DNA from 3 places in the Kitasatospora sp. NPDC005751 genome. Region 1 is predicted to be linked to each of the others. Evidence: riboswitches for the same ligand, from Rfam matches in the RefSeq annotation. Region 1 holds a riboswitch; each other region holds the start of a gene.
What was found. Region 1 has a riboswitch for cyclic di-AMP ahead of ABZ497_RS19645 (transglycosylase family protein). Riboswitches for the same ligand answer to the same signal wherever they lie in the genome.

Region 1 (5,564 bases):
CCGGGGCCCCGTCCTGTCCGCCCTCAGCCCTCCTGCGCGGTCGGGCGCTGCTGTCCGGTCCGCTGCCCGTCGGCGGCCTCGCCGGTCCGGCTCTCGGTGCGCCGCCCCCGGGCGAGGTAGTCGCGCAGGATCAGCTCCACGGCGTCCTGCGGGTTCCTGGTGCCGGAGAGCATCATCGCGTCGATCGCGAGATTGGCGTCGAGCGTGACGGTGACCTGGGCCATGTGACTCCTCCTCGGGTGCAGAGCAGCAGCATGCCCGCCGGGCCCGGGTTCGGCCATGCCCGGGCCCGGGCCCGGGCCGTCCCGCGCGCGGGCGTGCCGGAGCCCCCGGGGAGGAGCGACCAGACTCTCCCCGGGGGCTGCGGCGGGTGGCGCGGACCGCGTGCGGACCGCGGGCGGGATCAGACCCGGCCGGCGAAGTCCGGGGCCCAGTTGGCGATGGTCTGGGTCCGCACGCCCACGCTCGGGTTGGCGGCCTCGACGTACTTGCCGTCGCCGATGTAGAGCGCGACGTGGTAGACGCCCGAGTCCTGGCCGTTGTTGGACCAGAACAGCAGGTCGCCGGCCTTGAGGGCGTCCAGCGAGACGTGGGTGCTGGCGGCGGCCTGGTCGGCGGCGACCCGCGGGACGGAGACGCCCGCGGCGCGCAGTGCGGCCTGGGTCAGGCCGGAGCAGTCCCAACCGCCGTTGCCGGTGCCGCCGTAGACGTAGGCCTGGCCGACCTTCGACTGGGCGAAGGAGACCGCGGCGGCCATGCTGCCGGTGGCGGCCTGGGCCGGCGCCTCGGCCGACGCCTGGGCGGCGGGCTTGGCGGCCGGAGCCTGGGTCTGCGCGGCCGGCTTGGTGGCGGTCGCGGTGGAGCCGTCGGCCTTGCCGGTGGCGCCCGAGGAGCGGTTGAACCAGTCGAAGCCCTGGCCGGACTCGTCCGAGGCCCGGGTCTTCGCGCGGTCGCCCAGGCTCAGGTGCTGGCCCGGGTAGATGACGTGCGGGCCGTCGCCGAGGGTGCCGCGGTTGAGCTCGTAGAGCCGCTCCCAGCCGCCCTGGACGTTGTTCTTGTCGGCGATCGAGGAGAGCCAGTCGCCCGCGACCACGGTGTAGTCGGAGGAGGCCTGCGCGTCCTGACGGTACTGCTGCCAGTTCCGGCCCTGCGACTGCTGGGCGGAGTCGGCGGCCGGGGTCTCGGCGGCCTTCGGGGCGGCCTTGGGCGCGGCCGGCTTGGCGGCGGGGGCGGGGGTCTGCGCCGGGGCCGGGGTGGCCTTCGGGGCGGCCGGCTTGGCGGCGGTCGCGGTGTCGACGGCGGCCGGGGTGCCGCCCTTGGTCAGACCGGCCTGGACGGAGCAGACGGGCCAGGCGCCGGGGCCCTGGACGGCGAGCACCTTCTCGGCGACCGCGATCTGCTGGTCCTTGGTGGCGAGGTCGGCACGCGCGGCGTAGCTGGTGCCGCCGAACGCCGCCCAGGTGGAGTTGGTGAACTGGAGGCCGCCGTAGAAACCGTTGCCGGTGTTGATGCTCCAGTTGCCGGTGCTCTCGCACTGGGCGACCTTGTCCCAGGTGGCGACGGAGGCGGCCGAGGCGGAGCCGGCGGTGAGGCAGGGGACGGTGAGGCCGATGCCGACGACGCCGAGGGTGGCGATCGCTCGGCGGGTGCGGCCGGACAGGCGGGTGCCGTTGGTGGGCAGCATGGTGACGCGGTCCTCTCCCACGCCTGCGAGGTGAGCTGTCGGATTCGGGCTGGAGTTGCCCGGCCGCGCTGTGGACGCGGCTTCACCCCTAGCCCCGAACCGGTACGAACCGGTCCCGGGCGACTTACCTGTGGTTCCCCCGCTCCTGCCGTGGTGCGTTCTGCGCTGCCAGCGCACCCGACGGCAGGACTCGGCGTTGCGGGTGGGCTGGGTCCGTGTGGCCACGAACGGGGAGCACGTTAAGCAGACTTAAGTTCATACCGCAAACATGTGTGACGGTCATCACAGTTTATGAGGAGCGTGCTGAATGGCTGTCCACCATGATCAGAAATGACCGATTTCGAGCAACGCCCGTCGGAGTCACGGCAACTGCCTATGCTTCAGGGCATCAGGACCGACGCGGCCGTCTGGGGGGAGGGCTTCGCAGCGATGGCGATGGACGAGGGTCCGGAGGCCGGCGCGCCGGCCGAGCGGCCGCGTGGAACGCACCGCCGGGCAAAACACCGCAGAGCGGACATCCCGCCCGCCGAGCCCCGAACTCCCCTGCCCCGGCGGACGATGCTGCGCTGGCTCGCCGTCGGCACGGTCTTCGCGGCGGTCGGCGGCGAGGAGGCACTGCGGCGCTCCCTGGACGGCCGCTCCGCGCCCGTCGCCGCCGCGGAGGACCCCGCCACGGGGCCGGGAGCGGCCGACCCGGCCGCGGAGCACCGGCACGGCGCCCCCGCCGAGGGGACGGGCGCGCCCGGGCAGCCCACCGCCGGAGCCGCCCCCGCACCCACCCCCGACCAGGGCGGCCGCCCCTGGTCGGACCCGGCCGGCTGGGGCGGCCGGGTACCCGGACCGCAGAGCGCCGTCCGGATCACCGACCGGGTGCTGCTCGACACCGACGCCGCGATCGGCTCGCTGCTGGTCGAGCCGGGCGGTGCGCTCACCTTCGCCGCCGACCGCAGCCTCACCCTCGCCGCCGCGGGCAACGTCGAGATCCGCGGCACCCTCGCGCTCGCCCCCGAGGGCGCCGCCGTGCACACCGTGCGCTTCCCCGCCGTCGACGAGCGGCGCTTCCGGGGGGACGGCATGAAGGTGGTCGACACCGACGTCGGCCTCTGGGTCACCGGCGCCGGGTACCTGCGGCTGGACGGCGCGGCCAAGACCGCCTGGGTACGCGCTGACCGGGCGCTCGAGGCGGGCGACACCACCGTCAGCCTGGCCGCGCCGCCCACCGGTTGGCTGCCCGGCGACGAACTGGCCGTCACCCCGACCGGCCCGCCCGGCGAGGACGGCTTCTCCACCCGCTACGACCTCGCCGTCGTCCGGTCCGTCAGCGGATCCACCGTCACCCTGGAGGCGCCGCTGACGTACGCGCACCCCCGGGTCGGCGCCGGAGGGGGCGTCACGGTCGGCGCCGAGGTGCTCAACCTGACCCGCAGCGTGCGGATCGAGGGCACCGCCGAGGGCCGCGCCCACGTCCACCTCACCACCTCCCGCCGGGCCGACCTGCGGCACGCGGCGCTGCGCTGGGTCGGCCCGCGCACCGACACCGCGGAGTCCTGGAAGGGCCCGGACGGCAGCGCCCCGGTGACCGCCCCGGTGCTCGGCCGGTACGGGCTGCACTTCCACATGCTGGGCGACACCACCCGGGGCACCGTCGTCGAGGGCCTGGTGGTCCGCGACGCGGGGAGCCACGCCTTCGTCCCGCACGCCAGCCACGGCATCACCTTCCGCAGCTGCATCAGCCACGACACCTGGGAGGACGCCTACTGGTGGGACGGCCCGCCGGACACCCGCACCCCGCAGCAGCCCTCCGACGACATCGTCTACGAGTCCTGCGTCGCCTCCCGCACGCGGCTGGAGCCCAACCCGCGGGCCTACCGGCTGACCGGCTTCAACCTCGGCGCCGGCACCGGTGGCAAGGCGCTGGACTGCGTGGCCGTCGGCGTCCAGGGGGCCGACGGCGCCTCCGGCTTCGAGTGGCCGGAGAACAGCGAGGGGGTCTGGACGTTCCAGCGCTGCCTGGCCCACAACAACCTGCGGGACGGCATCTTCGTCTGGCTGAACGCCCAGCAGCACCACGTGGTCACCGAGTTCGCGGCCTACCACAACGGCGGGTGGGGCATCGAGCACGGCGCCTACCTCAACGACTTCGACTACACCGCGAGCGTGCTGTACGGCAATGGCGGCGGGGGAGTGGCGCTGCACTCGCTCGGCCGGGACAAGGGGACCCTCTTTGACGGCCTGCTGATCGACGCCGCCGGGCAGAGCGACTACGGCGTCTCCACCGCACGCCACGAACTCGCCGGGGAGGCGGTCACCTTCAGCCGCAGCCGGTTCACCGGCCACCGCCGGGCCGGGATCGCCTTCCGGGCCACCCCGGACGGCAAGCCGGACGACATCCTCGTCCTGGACTGCGAGTTCGACGGCAACGAGCTCTGGATGGACCCGGAGTCCGCGCCGCCGAAGAACATCCTGCTGCGCCGGGCGGGGCAGACCGAGGTGCTCCAGGTGCGCAAGGCGGACGGTGGCGGCGGGCGGTCGCCGTGGAACGCCACCGGCGTGCCGGTGGCCGCCTTCGCCGCGCAGTCCCGGCCGGTGCAGCTCCCGGCGCTGCGGCTCAAGGACGCGGCGGCGGCCACCGGCCGGGTGGGCGGGCGGACCTGAGGCGGGCCTGAGGCCGGCCGGGGCCCGCCGGGGCCCGCACCGACGCGCCGCGGACCGGTACGGCGCGGGCCCGTACGGAGAGGGGCCGGTGCGGCGGGGACACGTACGGCGGGGGGTACGGCGAGGGCCCGGAGCGGGTGCGCTCCGGGCCCTTCGGCGTTCGGGGTCCGCTACTCGGCGGCGGGCTCCCCGGCCTCCTGGGCAGCGGCCTCCTCGGCGGCGGCCTGCGCGGCGAACGCCTCGGGGGCGACGGCCGGCAGCACGGCGAGGTAGGTGGCGGCGATCAGCTGGCCCACCGTGGGGTAGGCGCCGAGCGGCGCGGCGCTCGGGCAGCCGGTCTCCTCGGCGGCCGTGGCGAGCAGCTCGGAGTCGGCCTCCGGGCCGATCACCAGCGGGGCCAGCGCGGGGCGCTGGGAGCCGGTCTCCTTGAGGTGCGCGACGGCGGCGGCCACCGAGCCGGGCACGTCGAGCGCGGCGGGCACGACCGGCACCGCGAGGCGGGCGGCCAGCAGCACACCGGTGATCCCGGCCGCCGCGGCGGCCTCCTCGCCACCGACGGTGGTGAGGACGACGCCGTCCGCGGCCGTCGCGATGGCGAACAGCCGGGCGCGGTCGGCGCGGGCCAGCCCCGCCTCGGAGAGCCGGACGTGGACGGCCTCGGCGAGCAGCGGGTGCGGGCCGAGGACATCGGTGACGTGGGCACCGTACTCGGCGGCCAGCGCGTGCAGTTCGGTCAGGAAACCGTGCGGGCCGGGGACCAGCGGCACCACGACCGGGGCGGGCAGGCCCGACTCGGCGGCGTGCGCCAGCAGTTCGGCGACGGAGTACTCGTCACGGCCGGGCTCGCTCCCGCCCGCGCCGCTGTCGAGGTAACCGGCCGCGGTCTGCACGCCGTTCTGCTCGCTGCGTACGATCGACAGCAGTTCCTCGACCACGGAACGGGACTCCGGCCCGGCGGTCGCGGGCACCGCGAGCACCAGGGCCGGGGATCCGGCCGGGATCTCGGGGCGCTCGGGGCGTCGGTGGCGCCCCCGCGCACGGGAGCCTGGGGTGCGGACGGGCAGTGGCGCGCCCGGGATGGCTGCGGTGCTCATGGCGGAGATCGTAGGACATCCCCCGGCCAACGCTGCAGTCGGCTGCCGTACCGGGAGGGGCGGGGTGCCCGAAACTCGGACATACCGTGATCAATCCCTATGTGGCTACCACTTCTGCCTGAGACGTGACA
Region 2 (5,564 bases), on a different contig from region 1:
AACGCCGTCACCGCGCCGGTGACCAGCAGCCCGGCGCAGATCAGCATCGCGGTCCGGAAGGCGGAGTCCACCGCGGCCGGCACCCGGTAGGCCTCGCCGCTGAGCCCGGCCAGCGCCGGCAGGGCGGCCACCGCGAGCAGCCCGGCCGCGCGGGCGGCGGCGTTGTTGACGCCGCTGGCGATCCCGGCATGCCGGACCTCCACCGCCGCGAGCACCGTCGCGGTCAGCGGCGCGACCAGCAGGACCATCCCGCAGCCCATCACGGTGGCGGCCGGCAGCACGTCCGTCCAGTACGAGGCGTCGGAGCCGATCCGCAGCATCAGCAGGACCCCCGTCGCGCAGAGCAGCGGCCCCACGGTGAGCGGGAGGCGCGGGCCGATCCGCTTGCCGAGCCGGCCGGCCCGGGCGGACAGCGCGAGCATCAGCACGGTGATCGGCAGCAGGGCGAGCCCGGAGACCAGTGGGGAGAAGCCGGAGACGATCTGCAGCTGGACGACCAGGAGGAAGAAGACGCCGCTGAACGCCGCGTAGACGCAGAGGGTGACCAGGTTCACCGCGGTGAACAGGCGGGAGGAGAAGAGGCCGAGCGGCAGCATCGGCTCCGGGACGCGGCGTTCGACCACCACGAAGGCCGTGCCCAGCAGCAGGCCGGCCGCGCCGGACACCCACACCACGGCCGAGAGCCCGTCGCCCGCCGCGGTCAGCGCGTAGGTGACCGAGCCCAGCGCGAGCGCGGCCAGCGCCGCGCCGAGGACGTCGAACCGGCCGGTCGCGCTCTCGTCCCGGCTCTCCGGGACGTGCCGGGAGGCCACCGCGACCACCAGGGCGGCGAGCGGGACGTTCAACAGGAAGATCCACCGCCAGCCGGGGCCGTCCACCAGCCAGCCGCCGAGGAACGGGCCGATCGCGGCGGACACCCCGCCGAGGCCGGACCAGAGGCCGACCGCCGCCGAGCGGTCGTCAGGGTGGAACACCGCCTGGAGCATCGCCAGCGAGCCGGGGGTGAGCAGCGCCCCGCCGACGCCCTGCACCGCACGGGCGGCGACCAGCACCTCGATGGTGGGGGCCGCGGCGCAGGCCGCCGAGGCGGCGGCGAACCAGAGCACGCCGATCAGGAAGACGCGGCGCCGGCCGTAGCGGTCACCGAGCGCGCCGCCGAGCAGGATCAGGCCGGCCAGGGTGAGCAGATAGGCGTTGAGCGTCCATTGCAGGGCGGCGAGCGGAGCGCCGAGATCGGTGCCGATCCGGGGCAGTGCGACGTTGACGACGGTGCCGTCGAGCATCGCCATGCTGGAGCCGAGCACCGTCGCCAGTAGTACCCAGCGGCCCTGCGCGGTGCCCAGGCGCAGGGTGCCGGCCTCGGAGGTGGCCACCGCCTGATCCTGCGCTCCGGGAGGCGACGTGACAAGGGTCACCGGGGGTGTGTCGGCGGATGGCTTTCCGTAGGTGATCGCATGCGTACGGACACCGAAATCGGCGGAGCGTCGTGGATCAGTGGCACGCGGTGAATCGATTGTGCACATACTGTGCAGCCGATCATTCGGAGTGTCACGGCCTTCCCGGTAGTGGTTGTCGATTCAAGAGATCGACATTGCTTCGCCCGGGCGGATGAGTTTTAGTTCAGCGACCGCCCGGCATTGGACCGGGTGGCCACCGGGTGGAACGCCTAGTCCTGCCGCTGCCCGGTGGTACGAACCGAACTCTGTACGGCAGGAGCGGGGGACCCAAAGGTAAGTCGCCGGACCGGAATTCACGGTCCGGCTTGGGGTGAAGCCGCGCTATGCGGCCGGGCAACTCCAGCCCGAACCCGACAGCTCACCTCGCAGGCGTCGGAGAGGACAGTTCGCCATGCCCGCACAGGCTCGTCGTATCACCCTGCCCCGCGCCGCCCGCATCGGCATCGCCACCGCCGTGACCGGCGCCGCTTTCGCCCTCCCGCTGGTGACCACCATCAGCGCCCAGGCCCACACCGCTCCGGCCGCCAAGCCCGCGCAGACCTCCACCTGGACCGGCGCCACCAGCGTCGACGCCGCGCCGGCCGCTGCCGCCAAGCCGGCCGCCGAGGCCGCCAAGCCGGCCGCCGCGCCGGCCGAGGAGAGCTACAAGGTCGTCGGCGGGGACACCCTGTCGAAGATCGCCGACGCCAAGCAGGTCGAGGGTGGCTGGAAGGCCCTCTACGACCACAACCGCTCGGTCGTCGGTGCCAACCCGAACCTCATCTTCCCGGGTCAGCAGCTCGCGCTGGGTGCCAAGGCCGCCGCCGCTCCGGCTGCCGCCGAGGCCGCCAAGCCCGCCGCCCCGGCCGCCAAGCCGCAGGTCTCGCAGGACGCGCAGAAGCCGGCTGCCCAGCACGCCGCCCCGAAGCCGGTCCAGGCCGCCAAGCCCGCCGAGGCCCCGGCTGCCAAGCCGGCCGCCCCCGCCGCCAAGCCGGCCGCCCCCGCCGCGAAGCCGGCCGCTCCGGCCGCTCCCGCCGCGCCGGCCGCCGTGGCCAGCACCTCGGGCTTCGTCGCCCCCCTCGCCAACCCGAAGCTCGGCACCGCCTACGGCGTGGCCGGCTCGATGTGGGCCTCCGGTCACCACACCGGTGCCGACTTCGTCGCCTCCACCGGCACCCCGCTGCGCGCCGTCGGCGCCGGCACCGTGGTGAAGGCCGGCAACGGCGGCGCCTACGGCAACGAGGTCGAGATCAAGCTCGCCGACGGCCACTACGCCGAGTACGCGCACCTGTCCTCGATCGGTGTGAAGATCGGTCAGACCGTCACCGCCGGCCAGCAGATCGGCCTCTCGGGTGCCACCGGCAACGTGACCGGCCCGCACCTGCACTTCGAGATCCGCACCGGCTCGGAGTACGGCTCGGACATCGACCCGATCGCCTACCTGCGGGCGCACGGCGTCTCCCTCTGACCTGAGGTCGGACTTCCGCTGGGTGCGGGGCGTACGACCTCCCGGGATGGTCATGTCGGGTGACCGCTCGACCGGGTGGTCGCCGCACCGTCAGCGGATCATGGGCGCGGGACACGCCCTGGCCGGCCCGGCTCGCGAATTTCCTTCGCGAGCCGGGCCGGCCTTTTTCGTGCCCTTCTGACAGGCAGGTGCCCCCCCACGATCAGGGTTTCCATCCGGCGCTTCCGAGTGGTCGGTTCCGTCGTGCGGAAGGCCTTCCGAAAGCCTTTCCGGAAAGCCTTCCTGGGGGGCCTTCCGGGATGTGCCGACGGCCCGTCCGCGGTCGGACGGGCCGTCAATTCTCGGTCGGCGGTCGCGGTGAAAGGAATGGGCTGCCCCGGCGGGGGTCAGGACCGGTGGGCGGGCAGGTCGCTGTTGGCGGCGGTCAGCAGCTGGTGCACGCGGTGGCCGAACTCGTCCGCGTCGCGGGCCGGCTCGGGGAAGACCAGGCGGACGTCGCGGTGGCCGTAGGGGTGGTCCAGGCGGAGCACCAGGCCGTGCCGGTCGAGGGCCAGCGGGCGGACGTCGGGGTGTCCGACGAGCAACTCGCGGTCCAGCAGCCGGGTGAGCACGGCGAGGGCGTCCGGGTGGTCGTCGGCGAGGTGGGTGAGCATCGCCGCCTCGAAGCGCGCCAGCGGGTCGGGCGCGGCCAGGGCGAGGTCGGCGCCGGTGAGGGCGGTGGTGCCGTACGGGGTGGAGAGGACGGCGTGTGCGACGTCCAGCCGCAGGTGGACGCTGAGGCCGTCGTCGGCGAGGTGGGCGAGGTGCAGCCGGCCGGCCAGGGTGAGACGGCCGCGGACGCGGTCGCGGACGGCGACCGGGGCGATGTCGGTGAGGTCCAGGACGACGGCCAGACCGTCCTGCTCGCGGGTCACGGCGAGGGTGAGCGGCGAGTCGAGCGGTGCGCCCAGGCGCAGCCGGGAGCCGTGTACCGAGACCGGGGTGTCCAGGTCGTGGTACTCGCCGCAGGCCCGGATCACCACGGAGGAGGTGGCGCTGAGCAGGCTGCAGACCCGTTCGGCGGCGGTGGGTTCGGGCGCCTCGACGTCGACGGGACTGGGGCTCATGACGACCTCCGTTAGTTAGGTGAGGCTAACCTAATCACTTCGCCAGGGGAGGGCAAGGTGTGCGCGGGTGGTTCGCGGGTCGCGCTGGAGGGTGCGCGGGTGCAAGGGATTGCAGGTGGAGATAGCGAGCGCTTGCAAGTATCCGGCGCTCGGTCGTATTGTCGACGCTGGTAGTTGCACACGCAATCTTCTGTACGCTTCTGTACGCTCTGGAAAGCGGTCCCCTCATGCCCCTCGCGCTCCTGGCGCTGGCGATCAGCGCCTTCGGCATCGGCACCACCGAGTTCGTGATCATGGGCCTGCTGCCCGAGGTCGCCGGCGACTTCTCGGTGTCCATCCCCACCGCCGGCCTGCTCATCTCCGGCTACGCACTCGGTGTCGTGATCGGCGGCCCGCTGCTCACCGTCCTCGGCACCCGGATCCCCCGCAAGGGGATGCTGCTGATGCTGATGGGCCTGTTCATCGCCGGCAACCTGGTCTCCGCCGTCGCGCCCGCCTTCGGTCTGCTGCTGGTCGGCCGGGTGCTCGCGGCCTTCGCGCACGGCGCCTTCTTCGGCATCGGCTCGGTGGTCGCCGCCGACCTCGTCGCCCCGCACAAGCGGGCCGGCGCCATTGCCCTGATGTTCACCGGGCTCACCGCCGCCAACGTGCTCGGCGTGCCGATGGGCACCCTGCTCGGCCAGCACTTCGGCTGGCGCTCCACCTTCTACGTGGTCGCGGCGCTCGGCGCGATCGGCTTCGCCGGCATCGCGGCCCTGGTGCCCGTCCAGCCGCGCGCCGAGGACACCCGGCTCGGCCCGGAGCTGGCCGTCTTCCGCAAGCCGCAGATCTGGCTCGCGCTGAGCATGACGGTGCTCGGCTGGGGCGGCATCTTCGCGATGTTCACCTACATCACGCCGATGATGACCGAGATGGCGGGCTTCGCCCCCTCCAGCGTGACCTGGCTGCTCTTCCTGTTCGGCGTCGGCCTGTTCATCGGCAACCTGCTCGGCGGCTGGTTCGCCGACCGCGCGCTGATGCGGAGCCTGTACGTGATCCTGGCGGTGCTGGCGGTGCTGCTCTTCGCCTTCACCCTCGCCTCGCACAGCAGGGTCGGCGCGATCGTCGCCATTCCGCTGATCGGCGTGTTCGGCTTCGCGACCGTCGCACCGCTGCAGAAGCGGGTGATGGACCAGGCCGCCGGCGCGCCCACGCTGGCCTCGGCCGCCAACATCGCGGCCTTCAACCTGGGCAACGCGCTCGCCGCCTGGCTCGGCGGGCTGGTCATCTCGTCCGGGCTCGGCTACGACGCGCCGAACTGGGTGGGCGGGCTGATGGCCGCCGCCGCCCTGGGGGTCGCGCTGCTCTCCGGCGCGCTGGAGCGGCGGGGGGCCGGCGCCGGTGGCAGGGTCGTGGCGCGCGGTGGAGCGGCCGCCGAGGAGGCGGTCACCGCCGGGCGGTGAGCGCGGACCGCGTGGGGCCCGGACACTCGTCCGGGCCCCACGCGTCGTGTCGAGGCTGGTCAGCCGAGCACGGCTCGCGCGTCTCGGTGGCCGGTCAGCCGATCACGGCCTG
Region 3 (5,564 bases), on a different contig from region 1:
CCTGGCGCCGCCGCGCGGGGTCCGGGTGCGGTTCAGCCGGACCGGGGAGACCGCCGACGAACTGATCCGCCGCCTGGTGCGGGCCGAGCCGCAGGGCCGGCCGGTGGTGGTGGTCTCCACCGACCGGGAGGTCGCGGAGGGCGTGCGGAAGGCGGGCGCGCGCCCTGTAGCCTCGGTGCTGCTGCTGAACCGACTGGCCCGGCCCTGACCTCGGCCGGGGGTCGGCCGGCAGGGGATGACGCCTGGTCAGCGCCCGGTTTGCGGGGATGTGTGGATCCCGTGAAGTCATGGCGGGGGGCGGGAGTTCACGCCATCGGGGGAGTGGCGCAAAGCGTGGATCTTCACTAGGGTCTGGCGTCAAACCTATTTTCCGGATTCTCACTCGTTCGGGTGAGTCCGTTGGAAGAAGGAGCCGGTCACTTGGCCACCCACCGCCGTCCCAAGCAGTCGAGCCGTGCACGGGTCACCGTGCTGACCGCTGCCGCTGCGACCGCGGTCGCCCTCTCGGCCCAGGTCAGCGCCCACGCCGCGCCCAGCCCGTCCCCCAAGAAGGAGGACGTGAAGGCGCAGGTCGACCAGCTGCAGGAGGAGGCCGAGCAGGCCACCGAGAAGTTCAACGGTGCCAAGGAGCGGGCGGACCAGCTGCGCAAGCAGGCGGACCAGCTCCAGGACCAGGTGGCTCGCGGCCAGGACCAGATGACCCAGCTTCAGGGCGGGCTGGCCGAGGTCGCGGCCGAGCAGTACCGGACCGGCGGCATCGACCCGTCCGTCCAGCTGATGCTCGCCTCCGACCCGTCCGGCTACCTGGACAAGGCCGCCAGCGTCCAGCAGGCCAGCTCCAGCCAGACCGAGGCGCTCAAGGGCCTGCAGGACCAGCAGCGCCGGCTGGACCAGCAGAAGGCCGAGGCGGCCGCCGTCCTCGCCTCGCTGGACAGCACGACCAAGGACCTGAACCAGTCCAAGGCCGAGGTCAACAAGAAGCTCAAGGAAGCCCAGGACCTGCTGAACTCGCTCAGCGCCGCCGACCGGGCCGCGCTGAAGGCCGCCCAGCAGCAGGCCGACCGGGCCTCCCGCGGCAGCGAGCGCACCGACCTGAGCAGCCTCCCGCAGGGCAGCGGCTTCGCCGGGCAGGCCGTCGCCAACGCGATGAGCAAGCAGGGTTCGCCGTACGTCTGGAGCGCGGTCGGCCCGAACTCCTTCGACTGCTCCGGTCTGATGGTCTGGTCGTACGCGAAGGCCGGCGTCTCGCTGCCGCGCACCTCGCAGGCGCAGGCCAACTACGGCTCGAAGGTGGCCTCGCTGGCCGACGCCCAGCCGGGCGACCTCATCATCTACCGCCCGGACCGCAGCCACGTCGGGATGTACATCGGCAACGGGATGGTGGTCCACGCGCCGCACACCGGTGACGTGGTGAAGGTGATGAAGGCCGACGCGATGCCGATCAACGCGATCCGCCGGGTCTGACGGACCGACATGCCCACGGGCCGGGATCCGGCCCTGTGATCCGCGCCACCCCCGGAACCGGGGGTGGCGCCGGTGTCTGCGGCCGCATCATGACAAACGATCAGCTCCATGTGGGCGCGTGATCACACCCGGTCATATTCACAAATGAACTTGGATATTCTTCCGGCATTTTTCTGACAAGGATTTGAACGGATCACGGTTCTGTTACTAGGGTCGTGCCTCGAACCACCGCACAGTCGATCACCCAGCAGGGGTGGCGGCGGAGGTTTACCGCCGAGTTCGTGAAGCAGCGGGGCAGAGCATCTGCCCGTCGGGGAGTCCAGTGGTCGGGGGCGCTGTGGAGCGGAGCCGGGGAACCATGTTCCTCCGGGGTGAATCGGCGCCAGGTCGACCGTCGTGCGGTCGGTGAGGCGTCGTAGGGCACGCTTCCGGCCCGAACCCGTCAGCTCACCCGGTAGGCGGACGTAGGAAGAAGGAGTCCGCCTTCGTGGCGTCCCATCGTCGTCCCAAGCCCGCCGGCCGCGCCCGGGTCTCGATTCTGACCGGTGTCGCCGCCGCGGCGGTCGCGCTCTCCGCGCAGTCCGGCGCCCACGCCGACCCGACGCCGACCAAGGATCAGGTCAAGGAGCAGATCGACCAGCTCAACGAGCAGGCCGAGCAGGCCACCGAGAAGCTCAACGGTGCCCAGGCCAAGCAGCAGGAGCTGCAGAAGCAGGTCGGTGAGCTGCAGGACAAGGTGGCCCGTCAGCAGGCCGCGGTGACCGAGGCCCAGGGCGGTCTCGCCGAGATCGCCGGCGAGCAGTACCGCAACGGCGGCATATCGCCGACCGTGCAGCTGATGCTCTCGTCCAGCCCGGACAGCTTCCTCAGCCAGGCCGGCGCCATCAACCAGGCCGGCAGCACGCAGTCCGGTGCGCTGAAGGACCTCCAGGAGCAGCAGCGCAGGCTCGACCAGGACCGCAACGAGGCCCAGGGCAAGCTCGGCGAGCTCGAAGCCACCACCCAGCAGCTGAAGGCCTCCAAGGAGGAGGTCCAGGGCAAGCTGGCCAAGGCCCAGGACCTGTACAACTCGCTGTCCGAGCAGGAGCGCCAGGCGATGCGCGCGGCCGAGGAGAAGGCCGCCGCCGAGGCGAAGGCCAAGGCGGACGCCGCCAAGGCCGAGGCCAAGGCCAAGGCGGACGCCGACCGCGCCTCCCGCGACAACACCCGCGACCAGCTGCCCACCCCGTCGGCGCCGGCCGCCAAGCCCGCCGCCGCGGCCGCCGCGCCGTCCGCGCCCGCCGCCAACGGCTCGCGCGCCGCCGCCGCGATCGCCGCCGCGGAGAGCAAGCTGGGCGCCCCGTACGTCTACGGCGCGGCCGGTCCGAGCTCCTTCGACTGCTCCGGCCTGACCAGCTGGGCCTACGCCCAGGCGGACGTGTCGCTGCCGCGTACCTCGCAGTCCCAGGCCACCGCCGGTACCAACGTGGGCACCAACATCGCCAACGCCCAGCCCGGCGACCTGATCATCTACCGTGCCGACCGCAGCCACGTCGCGCTCTACGTCGGCGGCGGCCAGGTCATCCACGCGCCGAAGCCCGGCGCGAACGTCCGGTACGAGACCGCCAGCATGCTGCCGATCTCGGCCATCGTGCGCGTCTGATCCGACGTCTGCTCCCGCAGGCCCGGTCTCCCCTCGCGGGAGGCCGGGCCTGCGGCTTTCGTGCTGGACCGTGCTGATGTCCGATTGCGGGTCAAATATTCGGGTTGGGAGGGGTTTGGACTCGCTCGCCCGGACTCGCTAACGTCTGCCACCGGACTCCCGCTCGACAGCCGCCCGCACCGGTGCGGCGGCGGGGCCGGGTCGCAGGATCGGAGTTACCGTCGTATGGCCGTGCACCGCCGTTCCCCCCTGCCGGGCGCGTTCGCCCGTGCGCTGGTGCTGACCGCCGCGGCCACCACCGCGCTGGGGGTGGCCACGGGGGGTGCCGCCCAGGCCGCCCCGGGCACGCCGGACGGGCCGTCGAACCGCAAGGACGTCAAGGCGCAGGTGGAACAGCTGTACGACGAGGCCGAGCAGGCCTCGGAGAAGTACAACGCCGCACTGGACGTCCAGCAGCGCCTCCAGCACGAGACCGGCACGCTCCAGCAGCAGGTCGCCGTCGCCCAGGGCGAGCTCAACGAGCTCCGCGGCGACCTCGCCACCGTGGCCGGCGCCGAGTACCGGGGCGGCGGGATGGCGCAGACCGTCCAGCTGATGCTCTCCACCGACCCGGAGGGCTACCTCTCCAAGGCCCGCAGCCTGGACCAGGCCGCCGAGCGGCAGAACGAGACGCTGCACGAGGTGGTGGCCCGTCAGCGCCGGCTCGACCAGCGCCGGTCGGAGGCCTCGATGAAGCTCTCCGAGCTGGAGGAGACCCGCCGGGCCCTGGCCGAGAGCAAGCAGCAGATCCAGCAGCGGCTGGCCAAGGCGCAGCGGCTGCTCAACAGCCTGGGGGCGGGCGAGCGGGCCCGGATGGTGGCCCAGGACGCCCGCGAGGCCGAGCAGCGGGCCACCCGCGGCACCGACCGCCTCGACCTGGGCACGGCCCCGCCCGCCTCCGAACGCGGCGCGGCCGCGCTGGCCGCCGCCGTGCGGATGATCGGTTCGCCCTATGTGTACGGATCCGCCGGGCCCCGCGCGTTCGACTGTTCCGGTCTGATGTACTGGAGCTGGCGGCAGGCCGGAGTGACCCTGCCGCGCACCTCGCAGGCCCAGGCGTACGCCGGCCGGCGGGTCAGCATCTCCGACGCGCGACCGGGAGACCTGGTGATCTTCTACCGGGACAGGCACCACGTCGGCATGTACGCCGGCGGCGGGGTGATCGTGCACGCCCCCTACCCGGGCGCCAAGGTCCGCTACGAGAGCGTCAACGCGATGCCCGTCGCGGAGGTGATCCGGCTCTGAGCCGGCCCGTCCCGACCCCTCCCGCCGACGCCGTGACACGCCGCCGCGCACTGTCCCGGCGCGGGGCCCTGCTGCTCGCGGCGGGGGGACTGGCCCAGCTGTCGCTGCCCCGGGCGGCTCCGGCGGCCTCCGTGGCCGCGGTGGCGGACCAGCGGGCCGAGGTGGTCGCGCTGCTGGCCGAGCGGGCCCGGACGCTGACCGCCCCACCGTCCGCGCCCCCGGTGGAGGCGGCCTACCGCAACCTCGTGCTCGGTCCGGCCGGTCGGCCGGACCGGCTCACCGCCACCGCCGAACTGACCGTCCGGGTGACCGGCTACGACGCCTACCCGGTGGTCCACCCGCGCCGGCTGGAGCTGTGGCGGACCGGCGGGGGCTGGCGGGTCGAACGCGAGGACGGCCCGGACGGGCCGGCGCCGCTCTGGGACTTCGGGACCGTCCGGGCGGCGGCCGGCGCGCACTGCCTGGTGCTCGGCCTGGCCGACGGCCCGGACCCGGCGCAGCTCACGGCCGTGGCCGACCGGGCAGTCCCGGCCGTCACCGCGCTCTGGGGCACCGCCTGGCCGGGCCGGCTGCTCCTGGAGCTGCCCGCCACCGAGGAGCAGTTCGGCCGGCTGCTGGACGCCGACCCGGCGGGCTGGACCGGCATGGTGGCGGTCACCACCGCCGCGCCCGGCGCCCCCCGGCACACCCCGGCCGACCGGGTGCTGGTCAACCCCGGAGCCTACCGGGGGCTCAGCGACTTCGGCCGCCAGGTGGTGATCACCCACGAGGCCGTGCATGTGGCGACCCGGGCCGACACCCGGGCCTGGACGCCGCTCTGGCTCTCCGAGGGCGTCGCCGACTGGACCGGCTACCGGGACTCCGGCCGCTCGCCCCGGCAGATCGCCCCCGAGCTGGCCCGGGACGTCGCCGCCGGCCGGGTGCCCTCGGCGCTCCCCGCCGACCGGGACTTCACCGCCGGGGCCGACGGCATCGCCCAGGCCTACGAGCAGGCCTGGCTGGCCTGCGACCTGATCGCCCGCCGCTTCGGGCCGGACCGGCTGGTCGGCTACTACCGGGCGGTCGGCGCGGCGGGCGCGGGCGCGGGCCGGGAGGAGCAGTCGGACCGCGTCCTGCGGGACGAGCTGGGCCTCGGACTGGCCGAGTTCACCGCGCTCTGGGTCGCCGAGGTCCG

Region 2: it holds a riboswitch for cyclic di-AMP, as region 1 does, so the genes downstream of both, ABZ497_RS18320 (LysM peptidoglycan-binding domain-containing M23 family metallopeptidase) here and ABZ497_RS19645 (transglycosylase family protein) in region 1, are expected to answer to the same signal.
Region 3: it holds a riboswitch for cyclic di-AMP, as region 1 does, so the genes downstream of both, ABZ497_RS01335 (NlpC/P60 family protein) here and ABZ497_RS19645 (transglycosylase family protein) in region 1, are expected to answer to the same signal.

The regions. Positions count from the first base shown of each region.
Region 1 covers NZ_JBEXYC010000020.1:14,116-19,679, reverse strand. The annotation lists gene ABZ497_RS19650 (hypothetical protein) at 24-224, opposite strand; gene ABZ497_RS19645 (transglycosylase family protein) at 404-1,705, opposite strand; cyclic di-AMP (ydaO/yuaA leader) riboswitch at 1,692-1,850, opposite strand; gene ABZ497_RS19640 (hypothetical protein) at 2,060-4,339, shown strand; gene ABZ497_RS19635 (hypothetical protein) at 4,510-5,433, opposite strand.
Region 2 covers NZ_JBEXYC010000017.1:101,291-106,854, reverse strand. The annotation lists gene ABZ497_RS18325 (MFS transporter) at 1-1,373, opposite strand, end outside; cyclic di-AMP (ydaO/yuaA leader) riboswitch at 1,684-1,844, shown strand; gene ABZ497_RS18320 (LysM peptidoglycan-binding domain-containing M23 family metallopeptidase) at 1,849-2,904, shown strand; gene ABZ497_RS18315 (DUF2470 domain-containing protein) at 3,291-4,010, opposite strand; gene ABZ497_RS18310 (MFS transporter) at 4,238-5,452, shown strand.
Region 3 covers NZ_JBEXYC010000001.1:294,904-300,467, reverse strand. The annotation lists gene ABZ497_RS01345 (NYN domain-containing protein) at 1-208, shown strand, start outside; gene ABZ497_RS01340 (NlpC/P60 family protein) at 421-1,464, shown strand; cyclic di-AMP (ydaO/yuaA leader) riboswitch at 1,788-1,941, shown strand; gene ABZ497_RS01335 (NlpC/P60 family protein) at 1,952-3,106, shown strand; gene ABZ497_RS01330 (NlpC/P60 family protein) at 3,332-4,390, shown strand; gene ABZ497_RS01325 (hypothetical protein) at 4,423-5,564, shown strand, end outside.